2 regions of the Oceaniradius stylonematis genome follow, and region 1 is predicted to be linked to the other one. Evidence: riboswitches for the same ligand, from Rfam matches in the RefSeq annotation. Region 1 holds a riboswitch; the other holds the start of a gene.
What was found. Region 1 has a riboswitch for S-adenosylmethionine ahead of ACOQOU_RS11065 (O-succinylhomoserine sulfhydrylase). Riboswitches for the same ligand answer to the same signal wherever they lie in the genome.
Positions count from the first base shown of each region.

Region 2: it holds a riboswitch for S-adenosylmethionine, as region 1 does, so the genes downstream of both, ACOQOU_RS08185 (homoserine O-succinyltransferase) here and ACOQOU_RS11065 (O-succinylhomoserine sulfhydrylase) in region 1, are expected to answer to the same signal.

Region 1 covers NZ_OZ244994.1:2,242,716-2,250,641, forward strand. Annotated here, with positions in the region: gene ACOQOU_RS11060 (CDP-alcohol phosphatidyltransferase family protein) at 136-741, shown strand; gene ACOQOU_RS11065 (O-succinylhomoserine sulfhydrylase) at 749-1,939, opposite strand; SAM riboswitch at 2,006-2,092, opposite strand; gene ACOQOU_RS11070 (2'-deoxycytidine 5'-triphosphate deaminase) at 2,175-3,272, shown strand; gene ACOQOU_RS11075 (ion transporter) at 3,241-4,053, opposite strand; gene ACOQOU_RS11080 (glycosyltransferase family 2 protein) at 4,141-4,806, opposite strand; gene ACOQOU_RS11085 (hypothetical protein) at 4,827-5,660, shown strand; gene ACOQOU_RS11090 (DUF6471 domain-containing protein) at 5,657-5,878, opposite strand; gene ACOQOU_RS11095 (IS1595 family transposase) at 5,983-6,948, shown strand; gene ACOQOU_RS11100 (hypothetical protein) at 6,945-7,190, opposite strand; gene ACOQOU_RS11105 (hypothetical protein) at 7,189-7,926, shown strand, end outside.
Region 2 covers NZ_OZ244994.1:1,655,967-1,663,892, forward strand. Annotated here, with positions in the region: gene prmC (peptide chain release factor N(5)-glutamine methyltransferase) at 1-10, shown strand, start outside; gene ACOQOU_RS08160 (DUF4167 domain-containing protein) at 326-967, shown strand; gene clpB (ATP-dependent chaperone ClpB) at 1,176-3,794, shown strand; gene ACOQOU_RS08170 (L,D-transpeptidase) at 3,906-4,916, shown strand; gene ACOQOU_RS08175 (3-hydroxybutyryl-CoA dehydrogenase) at 5,016-5,897, shown strand; gene ACOQOU_RS08180 (hypothetical protein) at 5,922-6,131, opposite strand; SAM riboswitch at 6,428-6,505, shown strand; gene ACOQOU_RS08185 (homoserine O-succinyltransferase) at 6,555-7,490, shown strand; gene ACOQOU_RS08190 (GNAT family N-acetyltransferase) at 7,487-7,926, shown strand, end outside.

The sequences.
Region 1 (7,926 bases):
AAACACGTTCGGCCGGAAAAGGGCGCGGGCACGCGAAAGTGAGTCGGCGTGATGATCGCTGCCCGGTGATGATGGTGACCTTGGAGGACAAGTGTCGTATGGGCGGGACCGTTCGCTTCAACCGATCCATGCGCCATGTTCGACAGCACGCTCCGGTCCAAGCTCGATCCCGCCCTTGAGCGGCTTGCCGCGCGTCTGGCGCGCGCCGGCGCGACCGCCGACCAGGTGACCGTCGCCGGGATGGTGCTCGGCGTCGCGGCAGCCGGCGCGATCGCGCTGCACTGGTTCTGGCTTGGCCTCGCGCTGATATTGATCAGCCGCCTTTGCGACGGTCTCGACGGCGCCGTCGCGCGCATCACCGGCAAGACCGATTTCGGCGGCTATCTCGACATCGTACTGGATTTTGCCTTTTACGGCGTGATCCCGATCGGCTTCGTCCTTGCCGATCCCGGCGCCAATGCGGTGGCCGGTGCCGTTCTGGTCTTTTCGTTCTATGTCAACGGCGCCAGCTTCCTCGCCTATGCGATCATGGCCGAGCGGCACGGGCTTTCGAGCGAAAGCCATGGCGAGAAGTCGATCTTCTTCACCACCGGCCTTGCCGAAGCCACCGAGACCATCGCCGTATTCGTTCTGATGTGTCTCGTGCCGCACTGGTTCGCGGCAATCGCCTGGGTCTTCGCCGCGATCTGCCTTTACACGGCCGTCTCGCGCATTGCTCTGGCCTCGCGGACCCTGCGCTGAACGTACGCTACCCCGCCGCCGCCAGCGCCCGGTCCAGATCGGCGATCAGGTCCTGAGCGTCTTCGAGGCCGACCGACAGGCGCATCGTGCCGCCGCCGATCGACAGTTCGGCGCGGTCTTCGTCCGACAGGTTCTTGTGCGTCGTCGTCGCCGGATGGGTGATCAGGCTCTTGGCATCGCCCAGATTGTTGGAGATGCCGACGATTTCGAGCGCGTTGGCGAATGCGAACGCCGATCGCTTGCCGCCCTTGACGTCGAACGCCACCAGCGTCGATCCGCCGCTCATTTGCTTGGGCACGATATTGGCCTGCGGATGGTCCGGCCGCCCCGGATAGACGACGCGGCTGATTGCCGAGTGGTCGGCGAGAAAGTCCGCCACCGCGCCGGCGCTCTTCGTCTGTTGCGCGACCCGCAGCGGCAGCGTCTCCAGCCCCTTGAGCATCACCCAGGCGTTGAACGGGCTCATCGACGGGCCGGTATGGCGGAAAAAGTCGTGCAGATGCTCGTCGACCCAGTCCTGTGGGCCGAGCACGACGCCACCAAGGCACCGCCCCTGCCCGTCAATATGCTTGGTGGTCGAATAAACGACGATGTCGACGCCCAGCACCATCGGGTTCTGCAGGAGCGGCGTGGCGAACACATTGTCGATCACCGTTTTGGCGCCGCAGGCACGCGCCACCGCAACCACATGGGCGATATCGACGATCTCCAGCGTCGGATTGGTCGGGCTTTCGAAGAAGAACAGCTTGGTGTTCGGCTTGACCGCGCGTTCCCAGGCCTTGGGATCGGTGCCGTCGACCAGCGTCGTCTCGACACCATAGCGCGGCAGCAACTGCTCGACGATCCACCGGCACGAGCCAAACAGCGCCCGTGCCGCAATCACATGATCGCCGGCCGAAACCTGGCAGAGGATGGAGGCCGCGACCGCGGCCATGCCCGAGGCCGTCGCGCGCGCCGCTTCGGCGCCCTCGAGCGCACACATGCGCTGTTCGAACATCTCGACGGTCGGGTTGGCATAGCGCGAATAGACAAAGCCCGGATCGTCGCCCTTGAAGCGCGCCTCGGCCGCCTCGGCGCTGTCATAGACAAAGCCCTGCGTCAGGAACATCGCCTCGGATGTCTCGCCGAAGGCCGAACGTGTTGTCCCGGCATGCACCATGCGTGTCGCCGGCTTCAGATCTTGCCTCTCGTCGGCCATGGCAGCCACCCCACACAAAAATCCCGGCCTCATGCCGCCATGAGCCGGGTCGTTGCCGTCCAAATATCCGGCAAATCCTCGGCCTTTTAGCGAGTTTTGGGAGCGCGCTCCCGTGGCTGCAAGCCGGCCGGCCAAATCACCACGTCAATAAGCTGTCCATAAAGGGCCGCGTGCCTTGCGTCAATTGGCGGTGCTGGCCATCGTGCCGCCGCACTGGGGCAGGGCAGGCAGTTTCATGACGCGGCGCGACAGCGGCATCCTCGCCGATCACGACATTGAAGGCTTGGTGGAGACCGGGGCGATCATCGTGCCGCGGCCGCTCGACGACAACCAGATCCAGCCCGCCAGCCTTGATCTGCGCCTGGGCACCACCGCCTACCGGGTGCGCGCCAGCTTCATGCCGGGTGCGGCGCACGCCGTTGCCGGCAAGCTCGCCCAATACGAGCTCCACCGGATCGACCTGACCGAAGGCGCGGTTCTGGAGACCGGCTGCGTCTACATCGTGCCGCTGCTGGAAAGCCTGGCATTGCCGGCGGACATCGCCGCCGCCGCCAACCCGAAAAGCTCGACCGGCCGGCTCGACATCTTCACCCGCGTGATCACCGACAATGCGGTGGAGTTCGACAAGGTCCCCGCCGGCTATGAGGGCCCTCTGTTTCTGGAGGTCAGCCCGCGCACATTTCCGATCATCGCACGCACCGGCTCGCGCCTGACACAGATCCGCTTCCGCATCGGCCACGCCGTGCTTGGCGCCGCCGCGCTCGCCGACCTGCACGATGCCGAAACGCTGGTTGCCGGCGACACGCCCAACATTTCGCAGACCGGCATCGCCCTGTCCGTCGACCTTTCAGGCGACGCATCGGGCCTCGCCGGCTATCGCGGCAAGCGGCACACCGGCCTTGTCGATGTCGACAAGCCCGCCGCCCATGACGTGCTCGATTTCTGGGAACCGGTGCATGTGCGCGACCGCAAGGAACTGATCCTCGATCCGGACCAGTTCTACATTCTCGTCAGCCGCGAGGCGGTGCATGTGCCGCCGCTTCATGCCGCCGAGATGACGCCGTTCGATCCGCTGGTCGGCGAATTTCGCGTCCACTATGCCGGCTTTTTCGATCCCGGTTTCGGCCATTCGGCGGCGGGCGGCACAGGCAGCCGCGCCGTTCTGGAAGTGCGCAGCCATGAGGTGCCGTTCGTTCTCGAACACGGCCAGATCGTCGGCCGGCTCGTCTATGAACACATGATCGGCCGGCCGTCGGCGCTCTACGGCGCCGATCTGAAGTCAAACTACCAGGCGCAGGGCCTCAAGCTTTCGAAGCATTTCCGGGCGCCGTAGCGTCAGCCGCGCGCATGGCGCGCACCTCGGCACGCAAGGCCCGCACCTCTTCCAGGATCAGCGTCTGCTCGTCATGCAGCGACGACCGCTCGTCGGCCGCCTGTGCGTCGTGTTCGGCCTGCATGGCGGAGACGACCACGCCGATGAACAGGTTCAGAACCGTAAAGGTCGTCGCGGCGATGAACGGAATGAAGAACGCCCACGCCCAAGGGAACGCGTCCATCACCGGCCGCACGATGCCCATCGACCAGCTCTCCAGCGTCATGATCTGGAAAAGCGAATAGGCGGAAGCGGCGATCGAGCCGAACCATTGCGGAAACTCGCCGCCGAACAGCTTGGTCGCCATCACCGAGAAGACATAGAAGACCAGCATCAGCAGCAGCACGATCGAGCCGAGCCCCGGCAATGCGGTCAGGAGCCCGCCGACGACGCGGCGCATGGACGGCACGGCGCTGATCAGGCGCAGCACGCGCAGGATGCGCAGCGCCCGCAGCACCGAGAACGGACCGGCGGCGGGGATCAGCGCGATCGAGACGATGATCAGGTCGAAGATGCGCCACGGGCTTTTGAAGAAGTCGAGCCGGTAGACGGCGAACTTGATCATCAGTTCGACGACGAACACCGCCAGGATGAGCCGGTCGATCGTCAGAAGAACCGGCCCGATCGCATCCATCAGGGCGGGCGATGTTTCCATGCCCAGCGTGATCGCATTGATGATGATCAGGATGATGATCGCGCGCTCAAAGCGCTGGCTTTCAACGAACGATTTCAGGGACTGCATGGAAGACACCGGCCGGAATCGGAATGAAGGTGACGCCTATATACGGTTGCACGCGGCGGTTTGAAACGGGTCCGGGCGCTACCGGCGTCAATCCTGTCTCTGGTGTGCCGTATGCGGTGTCTTTTCCCATTCGAACGGTCGGCTGAACAGATGGACGAGCGCGCGCCATGCGGCGACGGACTGCGCCATCCAGTAAACCGGGATCAGCACAATGCGCCAACCGATCTTGCTTCGCTCCTCCGGCGCGGTCGCCAGCCAGCACAGCGCTCCGAACGCCAGATAGCTTGCGGCGATCATCAGCCAGTCGATCCAGGCGATCAGGCTCATATAGGCCGGATCGGGCGACTGGACGGTCAGCCAGATGCTCAGCCCCACCGCATTGACCAGCACCAGCGGGTGCAGCAGGGCCGAGACGAAGGTGCCCGTCAGAAGCAGCTGTGTGATCACGAACGCGCGCAGATGCATGTTGCGGTAGAGCCGCGCCGGCTCTCGCGTGTGCACGATCCATGTCTGCATCCAGCCCTTGAACCAGCGCGTACGCTGCGGCAGCCAGGCGCCCAATGTGTGCGGCGCATCTTCCAGCGTCGGTCGGCTGATCATCGCCGTGCGGTAGCCGCCGCGCCACAGCCGCATGCCCAGGTCGGCGTCTTCGGTGACGTTGAACGGGTCCCAGCGGCCCACCTGATCCAGCGCATGCCGGCGGAAATGCGGTCTTATGTAGCAAGCGCACCAAGCGCTAGCTCGTAAGCCCAAAGAAATGGTGACAACAGAACATGACTAGCTATTCTCAGCGAATGAATGAGGGGCAAGCTTACATCACGATTACGCTTGATTTGCGTGATCCGATTGAGATCAATGACTTCGCGGCAATGTTTGCGGGGGTTGGCGCCCAGTTTGAAGCATACCTGAAGCGCCATCATCCCGACCTAAAGGGAAACGCCCGCCTTTATGTCAGGGAAGTGCGTCATGGGTCGGTCGTTGCCGACCTGTTTCCGAACATCCCCGATCTAATTGGCATCATGGATGGCGCACTAATTGTCATGGGCTTTGGAGCGCTGTTCAGCAAGCGTATCCGCAAACTGATTTCCGGCCAGTTCATCGAAGATGGCAGCAAATCCGATATCAAAGAAATTGGCGAAACCATCCGTGCTGTCTCTAACGACAACGGCGGCAAGATGACGATTGAGAGCGTCACCTATGACAAGAACGAAAAGAACACCAAGCTAGAGATTGTTTTCGATGCGAGTGAAGGGCGGAAGGCCGTCGAAACGCTAAACGAGCAAAAGAAGGCGTTGGACGCAATTGAACATGTGGACTTTTCCCGCGTTCTCATGGTTTTCGAGCGGTCCCGCAAATCAGGCGCGGATGTCGGCAAATCAACGGGAGAACTGGTGGTTATTCCTGAGATATCGGATAAACCGAAAGCGCTCGTTTACGCCTCTGCGGGCGCAGAACAGATCATCAAAACCGAGATCAGGGATGCGCCCGATAACGTCTACAAAAAGGGCTTTGTCGTAGATGCAAATGTCCGGAAGTCTGGAACGCGAGTTGTGGCCTACGCCGTCACGCATGTTCACCAAGTCGTTGACCTGCCCGACGATGACTAAATCCGAACTTCGCGCTCTCCTATCGCCGCCAAACACTGCAACATAAAAGCTGCCGTGAATTTGCCCCGTGACAGCTTGTTCTTGATGTTCGCTTCTTTCTCGTCAACGCCGATCTCAGACAGCTTCTCGACAAGCTGGGCGTAGGTCACTCCCTTCCGTTTCAATTCGGCTTTCAAAAGGTTGGATGCTTTCGCTTCCCAGTCCGTTCGCTCCGGCATGGTCTCACCTATACGCAAAAAGGTATCATTTGTGAGACTTAGGGTATTGCAGGCAGTACGTCAACGTACTATGTACGATACGAAAGGTATCGGAGATAGTACGAATGGCACAGCACTTCCTTCTCTCGGCTCAAGCCCGCACCCTCTCGCTCAAGGCGATCTACAAGGCTGGCGAGCAAGCGGCCTATGAGACGTTCTGCAAGCTGCGCTGGCAGGACACCGGCGGCAAGGCCGTGTGCCCCCGTTGCGGATGCACCGAGACGTATTCGATCAGCACCCGCCGCAAATTCAAGTGCAAGGCGTGCCATCACCAATTCAGCGTCACGTCCGGCACGATCTTCGCCAGCCGCAAGCTGGACTTCACCGACATTCTCGGCGCTATCGCCATCTTCGTGAACGCGGTCAAAGGCGTGTCGGCCCTGCAACTGGCTCGCGATCTGGACGTCCAGTACAAGACCGCATGGGTGATGGCGCACAAGCTGCGCGAGGCCATGGCCAAGGACGTGCACACAGGCGAAATCCTGCAAGGCGAAGTCGAGATGGACGGCGCATACTTTGGCGGCAAAATCCGTCCGGCCAACGCCAAAAAGGACCGCAAGGACCGTCGCCTTGCCAAGCACCAGACCGGCAAGCGCCGCGTCGTCGTCGCCATGCGTGAGCGCCGTGGCCGCACACTGCCCTTTGTCGAACTGTCGGAAGCCCGTGGCGTCGAACTGGCAAAGCAGCACATTGACCGTATGGCCATCGTGTCAGCCGATGAAGCCTCGCACTGGGACATGCTGCATGCGGGCTGGCAGGTCGAGCGCGTCAACCACAGCGAAGCCTACAGCGATCACGGCAAGCACACGAATTGGGTCGAGAGCTTCTTTTCCCGCCTGCGTCGCATGGTCAGCGGCCAGCATCACCATGTGTCGCCGCAGTACCTCTATCAGTACGCCAACCATGCCGCGTGGTGCGAGGACAACCGTCGTAACAGCAACGGTGCGAATGCCGCCGGGCTACTGGAAAACGCGCTGACATCGCCGGTCAGCCGGGCTTGGAAGGGGTATTGGCAGCGGGCAGCCTCTTAGGTCGGAACGGAGCGCGGCCCAATCATTCGGGCGAAAAGGTTGAGCAAATCCACACCGCTCGCCGGCGAAGCGGCTTTGGCAAGTATGTCAAATGCGCCTGTTGTGGTATCTTCCAGCACGACAAAAAGGCCGCTGTCATTCTCCAGTGATTCGAGGCCCTGCCCGAAGAATGTTTCTCGCGATACTTCTGTCAGCCAGAGTGTACGCGAACCATCAATCTGAACCGAAAGGTCAATATCCATGGCGAAGGTCTACAAGCTGCACCCAAAGGTCCGCGAGCGTGTTGCGCCGAAGATATCTGCCGCCGCGCTTGCCGAGTACCTGATCATGAAAGCTGATCAGCAAGATACAGTCCTCCACAATTCGCGCTACTCGACCCCGCCAGTGGTGACGCCGCATTCCGGTGCATTGCGCCCCATCCGGGCTTACAACGCTGACCCGTACCGAAACAAGAATGTGCTCGAAGCGGCAAAGGAAGCGTTAACGCAGCGCTCGCGAGATACTTCTATCACACCGAAGGGCCGGGAGGAATCCCTTCGCTGCATTGAAACCATTGAGCTTTTCGAGCGTGCTGAGAATGCCTTCGGCCTCAAGTCTCTCAAGCTGGAAGAATCACAGCGGTTTTCGCCTCTGGATGTAAACGGTGTTCTGGTGACCGTCCAGCCTGACCTGATTGTGCGCACCGGCGGACAGTCGGGCGCTGTTGGTGTGATCTTCTTCCGGCCACAAAAGGCACCCGACCCAGCGGCGTGCCAGATGGAAGAAACCCGCCGCGCCAGAGGCGAGCATCGTCGTGAGATGGCTAGGTACATGCTCGCCATGGCTGAAATGAGCTGGGAAAAACAGCCAACCGATTTTGATCGAGCAACTTCTTTCGTTGCGGACATTAGGACCGGCGAACGCATCGATTTTTCGACCAGCGATCATGCCGCCCGCGTCCGCGCTGTCCGTGCCGCCTGTGATCACATTGCCCGGCTT
Region 2 (7,926 bases), 590 kb from region 1:
CAGTTACTGACACGAATTCGTGCCAAAAAGCGAAAAAATGCCTTGGCAATCTGTCCCGCGCTCGCTACCACTAGGCAAACAGGCCGATACACGAGACTGATCGGCAGTCAGGCAACCGACAGCACCAAGATTTTTCCCGCGTGGCCCGAAGGCCGGCGGCGCACGGTTCCGACATGTTTAGTCGCAGGGGCGATCTGACACGATGATGACCAATCGCAAGCCGAGGGCTTGCTTTGACGGTAACACCATTGGACCCGCGCGCCGAAACGTTTCCTCACCAACAAATTGCGCAATGCAAGCCGAATAACCCGAACATGAGAGATTGATGAGACCACAGCAACAAGGACGCCGTTCGCGCAATCGTGGAAGCGGACGGCGCAATCAGAACCCGCTCCAGCGCAGTTACGAGAGCAACGGTCCTGACGTGAAGATCCGCGGCAATGCCCAGGTCATCGCCGACAAATACGCAACGCTCGCGCGCGATGCGCTGTCGTCGGGCGATACGGTGATGGCCGAGAACTATCTGCAGCACGCCGAACATTATAACCGCATCATCCTGGCCGCGCAGCCGCAGCCGCGCGAGGACGATGACGAGCAGGACGACAACCCGCAGCAGGCCTCGGGCGATGACCGGCAGGGACGCGACGATGGCCAACAGCAACAGGGCCGCCGCAACCGCAACCGCCGTGACCGCGACGAACGGAACGAGGACGCCGAGGACGGCCAGCAACAGAACGGGGCCACCGCCGAAACCGGTGACAGCCAGGCCGATGCCGGCGCGCAGCCTCAGCCCGTGATCGACGGAACCCCCGCCGAGGTGCGCGAGGAAGAGGCCCAGCAGACCGCAAACGCCGACGAACCCGCCAAGCCCAAGCGTCCACGCAAGCCGCGCAAGAAGCCGGCCGACATCGAGGCATCGTCCGGCGACGAAACCGATGGCAAAGAAGCGCCGGTCGCGGCCGAATAAGCCGCGCCAAGCCCGACGAATGACAATGCGAACCGGCGCGCCCTCGGGCGTGCCGGTTTGTTTTTGCGTCCTTTTCCCCTTTATTCGCGCCCAACCCGTCACCATATCGTGATCACATCAGGGGCTCGCCGCCTGGCGGGGGCCCGTCATCGATTGAAGCCGCGCATTGCCTTTGAGGGATGCGGGGAAGATTGGAGACATCAAGACCATGAACCTGGAAAACTATTCCGAACGCGTGCGCGGTTTCATCCAGTCCGCGCAGACGCTTGCTCTCGGCTCGAGCCATCAGCAGTTCACGCCCGAACACATTCTCAAGGTGCTGGTCGACGATTCGGAAGGCATGGCCGCCTCTCTGATCGAGCGCGCCGGCGGCAACGCCAGGGATGTGCGCATGGGTGTCGAGACGGCACTCAACGCGCTGCCCAAGGTCGAGGGCGGCAACGGCCAGCTCTATCTCGCCCAGCCGCTCGCCAAGGTGTTCACCACCGCAGAAGACATCGCCAAGAAAGCCGGCGACACCTACGTGACCGTCGAACGGCTGCTGCTGGCGCTTGCGATGGAAAAGTCGGCCAAAAGCGCCGACATTCTGGCCAAGGCCGGCGTCACGCCGACTGCGCTCAATCAGGTCATCAACGACATCCGCAAGGGCCGCACGGCCGACACGGCAAGCGCCGAGGAAGGCTATGACGCGCTGAAGAAATATGCGCGCGACCTGACCGCCGATGCGCGCGAAGGCAAGCTCGATCCGGTGATCGGCCGAGACGACGAAATCCGCCGGACCATCCAGGTCCTGTCGCGGCGCACCAAGAACAATCCCGTGCTGATCGGCGAGCCCGGCGTCGGCAAGACCGCCATCGCCGAGGGGCTGGCCCTGCGCATCATCGATGGCGACGTGCCCGAGAGCCTGCGCGACAAGCAGTTGATGGCGCTCGACATGGGCGCGCTGATCGCCGGCGCCAAATATCGCGGCGAGTTCGAGGAACGGCTGAAAGCCGTCCTGTCCGAAGTGCAAAGCGCCGACGGCAACATCGTCTTGTTCATCGACGAAATGCACACGCTGGTCGGCGCCGGCAAGGCCGACGGCGCGATGGACGCTTCCAACCTTTTGAAGCCGGCGCTCGCGCGCGGCGAACTGCACTGTGTCGGTGCGACCACGCTCGACGAATACCGCAAGCATGTCGAAAAGGACGCCGCGCTCGCCCGCCGCTTCCAGCCGGTCTTCGTCGGCGAGCCGACCGTCGAGGACACGGTGTCGATCCTGCGCGGCCTCAAGGAAAAATATGAACAGCACCACAAGGTGCGCGTCTCGGACACCGCCCTTGTCGCGGCTGCGACCCTGTCAAACCGCTACATCACCGACCGGTTCCTGCCCGACAAGGCGATCGATCTGGTGGACGAAGCCGCTTCGCGCCTGCGCATGCAGGTGGATTCCAAGCCCGAGGCGCTCGATGAACTTGACCGCAGGATCATCCAGCTCAAGATCGAGCGCGAGGCTCTGAAGGTCGAGACCGATCAGGCCTCGAAGGACCGGCTGGCATCGCTGGAAAAGGACCTGGCCGGCCTTGAGGAGGAATCGGCGCGACTGACCGCCGCCTGGCAGGCCGAAAAGGAAAAGCTCGGCACCGCCGCCGATCTGAAGCGCGAACTCGACGAAGCCCGCAACGAACTGGCCATCGCCCAGCGCTCGGGCGAGTTCCAGCGTGCGGGCGAGTTGGCCTACGGCAAAATTCCTGAACTTGAACGCAAGCTGCAAGAGGCCGAAAAGGGCGGTGACAACAATGCGTCCTCCATGGTCGAGGAAACGGTCACGCCGGACCACGTCGCGCACATCGTCTCGCGCTGGACCGGCATTCCCGTCGACAAGATGCTGGAGGGCGAACGCGAGAAACTGCTGCGCATGGAAGACGAGATCGCCGAGCGCGTCGTCGGCCAGGGCGAAGCGGTCCAGGCCGTCTCGAAAGCCGTGCGCCGCGCGCGCGCCGGGCTTCAGGATCCCAACCGGCCGATCGGTTCGTTCATCTTCCTCGGTCCCACCGGCGTCGGCAAGACCGAGCTGACCAAGGCCCTGGCGGAGTTCCTGTTCGACGACGACCAGGCGATGGTGCGCGTCGACATGAGCGAGTTCATGGAAAAGCATGCGGTCGCCCGGCTGATCGGCGCGCCGCCCGGCTATGTCGGCTATGAGGAAGGCGGCGTTTTGACCGAGGCGGTCCGCCGCCGGCCCTACCAGGTGATCCTGTTTGACGAGATCGAAAAGGCGCATCCGGACGTCTTCAACGTCCTGCTGCAGGTGCTCGACGATGGCCGCCTGACGGATGGTCAGGGCCGCACGGTCGACTTCCGCAACACGGTCATCATCATGACCTCCAACCTTGGCGCGGAGTTCCTTGTCAATCTGGGAGAGGGCCAGGAGGTGGATACTGTCCGCGACGATGTCATGAACGTCGTGCGGGCCTCGTTCCGCCCCGAGTTCCTCAACCGGGTGGACGAGGTGATCCTGTTCCAGCGGCTGCAGAAGGCCGACATGAGCGCGATCGTCGACATCCAGCTCGGCCGTCTAGAAAAGCTGCTCGCCGAGCGCAAGATCACGCTGCAGCTCGACGGGGACGCCCGCCGGTGGCTGGCCGACAAGGGCTACGATCCCGCCTATGGCGCGCGGCCGCTCAAGCGCGTGATCCAGAAAAACGTGCAGGACCCGCTTGCCGAGCGCATTCTGGCCGGCGAGATCGCCGACGGCTCGCTCGTCAAGGTGCTGGAAGGTTCGGACCGGCTCAACTTCAAGCCGGTGTCGGCCGCCAACGAGGACCAGGCGGAAGAAGCCGCCTGATCTTGATCGGCTCCCTGACAATGCAGTAACGGCGCGGGCCTTCCGGCCCGCGTTTCCGTTGCAAGCCAAGGCGGGCGATGCGATAGGAGACACCTCGCCCGGAGCCGCCGCTTGCCGAACCTCCTGTCATTGCCGATCGCCGCGCTGCTTCTGGCCGGCCTTGCCGCGCCGTCCGGCGCGATGCCGCCGACCAGCGACGAATTCGACCGCCGGGTGATCGGCGGAAGCCAGTTCTACGACCCGGCATCGCCCGTGGCGGCGCCAATCGCCGGAGCCAGCCGGACCATCGCGGCGCTGCAGGTGCTGATGGATCGGCTCGGCATTTCCCCGGGTGTCATCGACGGCCGCGACACGCCGCGCCTGCGCGCCGCCTTTTCGGTGCTGCGGACGAACCCGGCCGGCGACGGTATCGCCGGCACGCGCGACGCGATGGCCATCGCCGACGCCCTCGCGAACACTGGCGGTGACGCGTTCCGGACGTATGCGATCACCGCCGACGACATTGCCGGGCCGTTCACGCCGGAAATCCCGCATCTCTACGTGCATCAGGCCAGCCTTGCCGAGATCGGGTTCCGCGATACGCGCGAAATGCTGGCCGAGCGGTTTCACATGGACGAGGCCTATCTGGCCGCGCTGAACGCGGATGCCGATTTCGGCCGTGTCGGCACCATCATCACCGTCGCCGATCCGGGACGCGACCTGCAACGGCGCATCGCGCGCATCGAAGCCGGCAAGCGGACGCGGCAAGTGCGCGCATTCGATGCCGAAGGGGCGCTGGTCGCCATCTATCCCGCATCGATCGGCTCGGCCGCCACACCGTCGCCGACGGGCAGCTTCACCGTGCGCAACAAGGCGCAGGACCCGCGCTACACCTACGATCCGCGCGGATCGGCCCAGCCGGGTCTGGCCGAAGGTCTGGTGCTTCTGCCGCCGGGGCCGAACGGACCGGTGGGCAATGCATGGATCGGCCTGTCAAAGCCCACCTACGGCATTCACGGCACGCCTGAACCCTCGCGCATCGGCCTTGCCGAGAGTGTCGGCTGCATCCGGCTGACCAATTGGGACGCGCTGGAACTGGCCCGTCTGGTGCGCCGTGGCGTGAAAGTCACAATAAGCGACTGAAACGTCGCAAGGCGCCGGTTTGGTGCGATGCAATGATTTACATTGCGTCGCAACAACCGCACACTTCCGCCAAAACACAAGAAAAGCGGGATGAGAGCGATGATCGAACAGTTGGAAACGATCGGTGTGATCGGTGCGGGCCAGATGGGCAGCGGCATTGCCCAGGTTTCGGCGGCGGCCGGCTATGATGTGGTGATCGCCGACATCTCCCTGGAGGCGGCACAGGCGGGCCTGGACAGGCTCAAGACCCAGATGCAGAAGGCCGTCGATGCCGGCCGCATGCAGTCCGGCGATCGCGATGCGATCGTCGCCCGCATCTCGGTGGCGGGCGGCATGGACGGGCTCTCCGGCTGCGATCTGGTTATTGAGGCTGCGAGCGAAAACGAAGCGGTCAAGCGCAAGATCTTCGTCGAACTGTGCCCGGTCCTGAAGCCCGAAGCGCTGATCGCGTCCAACACCTCCTCGATCTCGATTACGCGTCTGGCCGCGGCCACCGACAGGCCCGAGCGCTTCATGGGCATCCATTTCATGAACCCGGTGCCGCGCATGAAGCTGGTCGAACTGGTGCGCGGCATCGCCACCGCAGACGAGGTGTTCGACCTTGCCCGCGCTTATGTGGACCGGCTCGGCAAGACGTCGACCGTGTCCGAGGATTTTCCCGCCTTCATCGTCAACCGCATCCTGTTGCCGATGATCAACGAGGCGATCTACACGCTCTATGAGGGCGTCGGATCGGTCGAGGCCATCGACACGGCGATGAAGCTGGGCGCCAACCATCCGATGGGTCCGCTCGAACTGGCCGATTTCATCGGTCTCGACACCTGTCTGGCGATCATGCAGGTGCTGCATGACGGGCTGGCCGATTCCAAGTACCGCCCCTGTCCGCTTCTGGTGAAATATGTCGAGGCCGGATGGCTGGGCCGCAAGAGCGGTCGCGGCTTCTACGATTATCGCGGCGAGACGCCGGTCCCGACACGCTGACCGACCGGACGCGGTCCGTCCGGTTCAATAAAGCGGTGATACGCTGCCGTTCGGCACGTCCGGTCGCTGCGGCAGCCCGGCATCGCGCAGCGACGACAGCCGGGCGAGGCGCCCGGCGAGCGCGCCCCTCAAGCCGCCTTGACGAATGGGGCCGGCAGTCCGCGCGGCAGGCGCGCGAAAGCGGGACTGCCCGGGAAAGGTGATGACATTTGACGATGCGTGTCCGGTCGCCATGACAGTCTCCGTTGCATGTGCCCTCCCGGATACGCTCAAGGCTAAGCAAATCGATGGCCAAATCAAGGAATTTTTGTGCGCCGCACAAAAATTCCTGCATTGCACGGAACGTTCGCAGGACACCGCCCCGCCCTTGGGGCATTAAGGGCAGAGCGGTGCACCCACACCGGGGAGACAGCCCGTCATGGTCCATAACGAACTACCGGCTGCACCCTTTTGGCATGCCCATCCGACGACAGGTGTGACCGATTGCACAGCGCGCCACGCATTTGACGCTGACCGATTGCGGGTCTAGGAATGGCGTCCGTGGTGATTTGGCCGGTCGGCTTGCAGCCACGTTAAACAAGTCGCTAAAGGGCCGAATGTGTTGGACCGGCAGCGATGTTTCGCCGCCGGTTTTTTGTTGTTTGGAGAGTTGAGACGATGCCGATCAGGATCCCGGACGCCCTGCCCGCCCGCGACACGCTGCTGCGCGAGGGTGTCATGGTCATGGACGAGAAGACGGCGACGCGGCAGGACATCCGGCCCCTGCAGATCGGCCTGCTCAACCTGATGCCCAACAAGATCAAGACGGAAACGCAGATCGCCCGTCTTGTCGGCTCAACGCCGCTGCAAGTCGATCTGACGCTAGTGCGGATCGGCAACCACAAGTCGAAGAACACGTCCGAGGACCATCTGATCTCCTTCTACGAGACCTGGGAGGATGTCCGTCACCGCAAGTTCGACGGTTTCATCATCACCGGCGCGCCCATCGAGACGCTGCCCTTCGAGGAGGTCACCTATTGGAAAGAACTGGAGCAGATCCTCGACTGGACGACGACGCACGTGCATTCGTCCTTCTTTATCTGCTGGGGTGCGATGGCCGCCGCCTGGCATTTCCACAAAGTGCCCAAGCACACGCTCCCGCACAAGGCGTTCGGCGTTTACCGGCACAGGAACCTCAGCCCCGCCTCGCCCTATCTCGCCGGCTTTTCCGACGATTTCCAGATTTCGGTGTCGCGCTGGACGGAAGTGCGCCGCAACGAACTGCCGGCGGACGGATCGCTCGAAGTGCTGATGGAATCGGCCGAAACGGGCCTATGCCTGCTGCACGAGGCGTTTGCCAACCGGCTCTACATCTTCAATCACATCGAATATGATTCAACCACGCTCGCCGAGGAATATGAGCGCGATGTCGCCAGCGGCACGCCGATCGACGTGCCGCACAATTACTATCCGGGCGATGATCCGGCCTGCACGCCGCTGAACCGCTGGCGCAGCCATGCGTTCTTGTTGTTCGGCAATTGGATCAACCAGGTCTACCAGACCACCTCGTTCGATCTCGCCGAGATCGGCCATGACCGGGAGGCCGCCCAATGAGCCTGACCATCCGTCCGCTCGAACAAGGTGATCATGAGGCGTGGCGCGCGCTATGGACAGCCTATCTGGAGTTCTATGAGTCGTCGGTCTCCGAGGAGGTCTATGCAACGACGTGGGCCCGCCTTCTGGGCGATGAACTCTACGATCCGAACGGTCTGGTCGCCCTTGTCGACGGCAAGCCTGCCGGTTTGGTCCATTACATCTTCCACCGCCATTGCTGGCGCACCGACAATGTCTGTTATCTGCAGGATCTTTACGCCGACCCGGACGTGCGCGGCACCGGCGTCGGCCGCGCGCTGATCGAGGCGGTCTATGAAAAGGCCGATGCGGCCGGCTGTCCGTCGGTCTACTGGATGACGCAGGATTTCAACGCCACCGCGCGCAAGCTCTACGACCGCATCGCCACGCTGACGCCCTTCATCAAGTACCAGCGCTA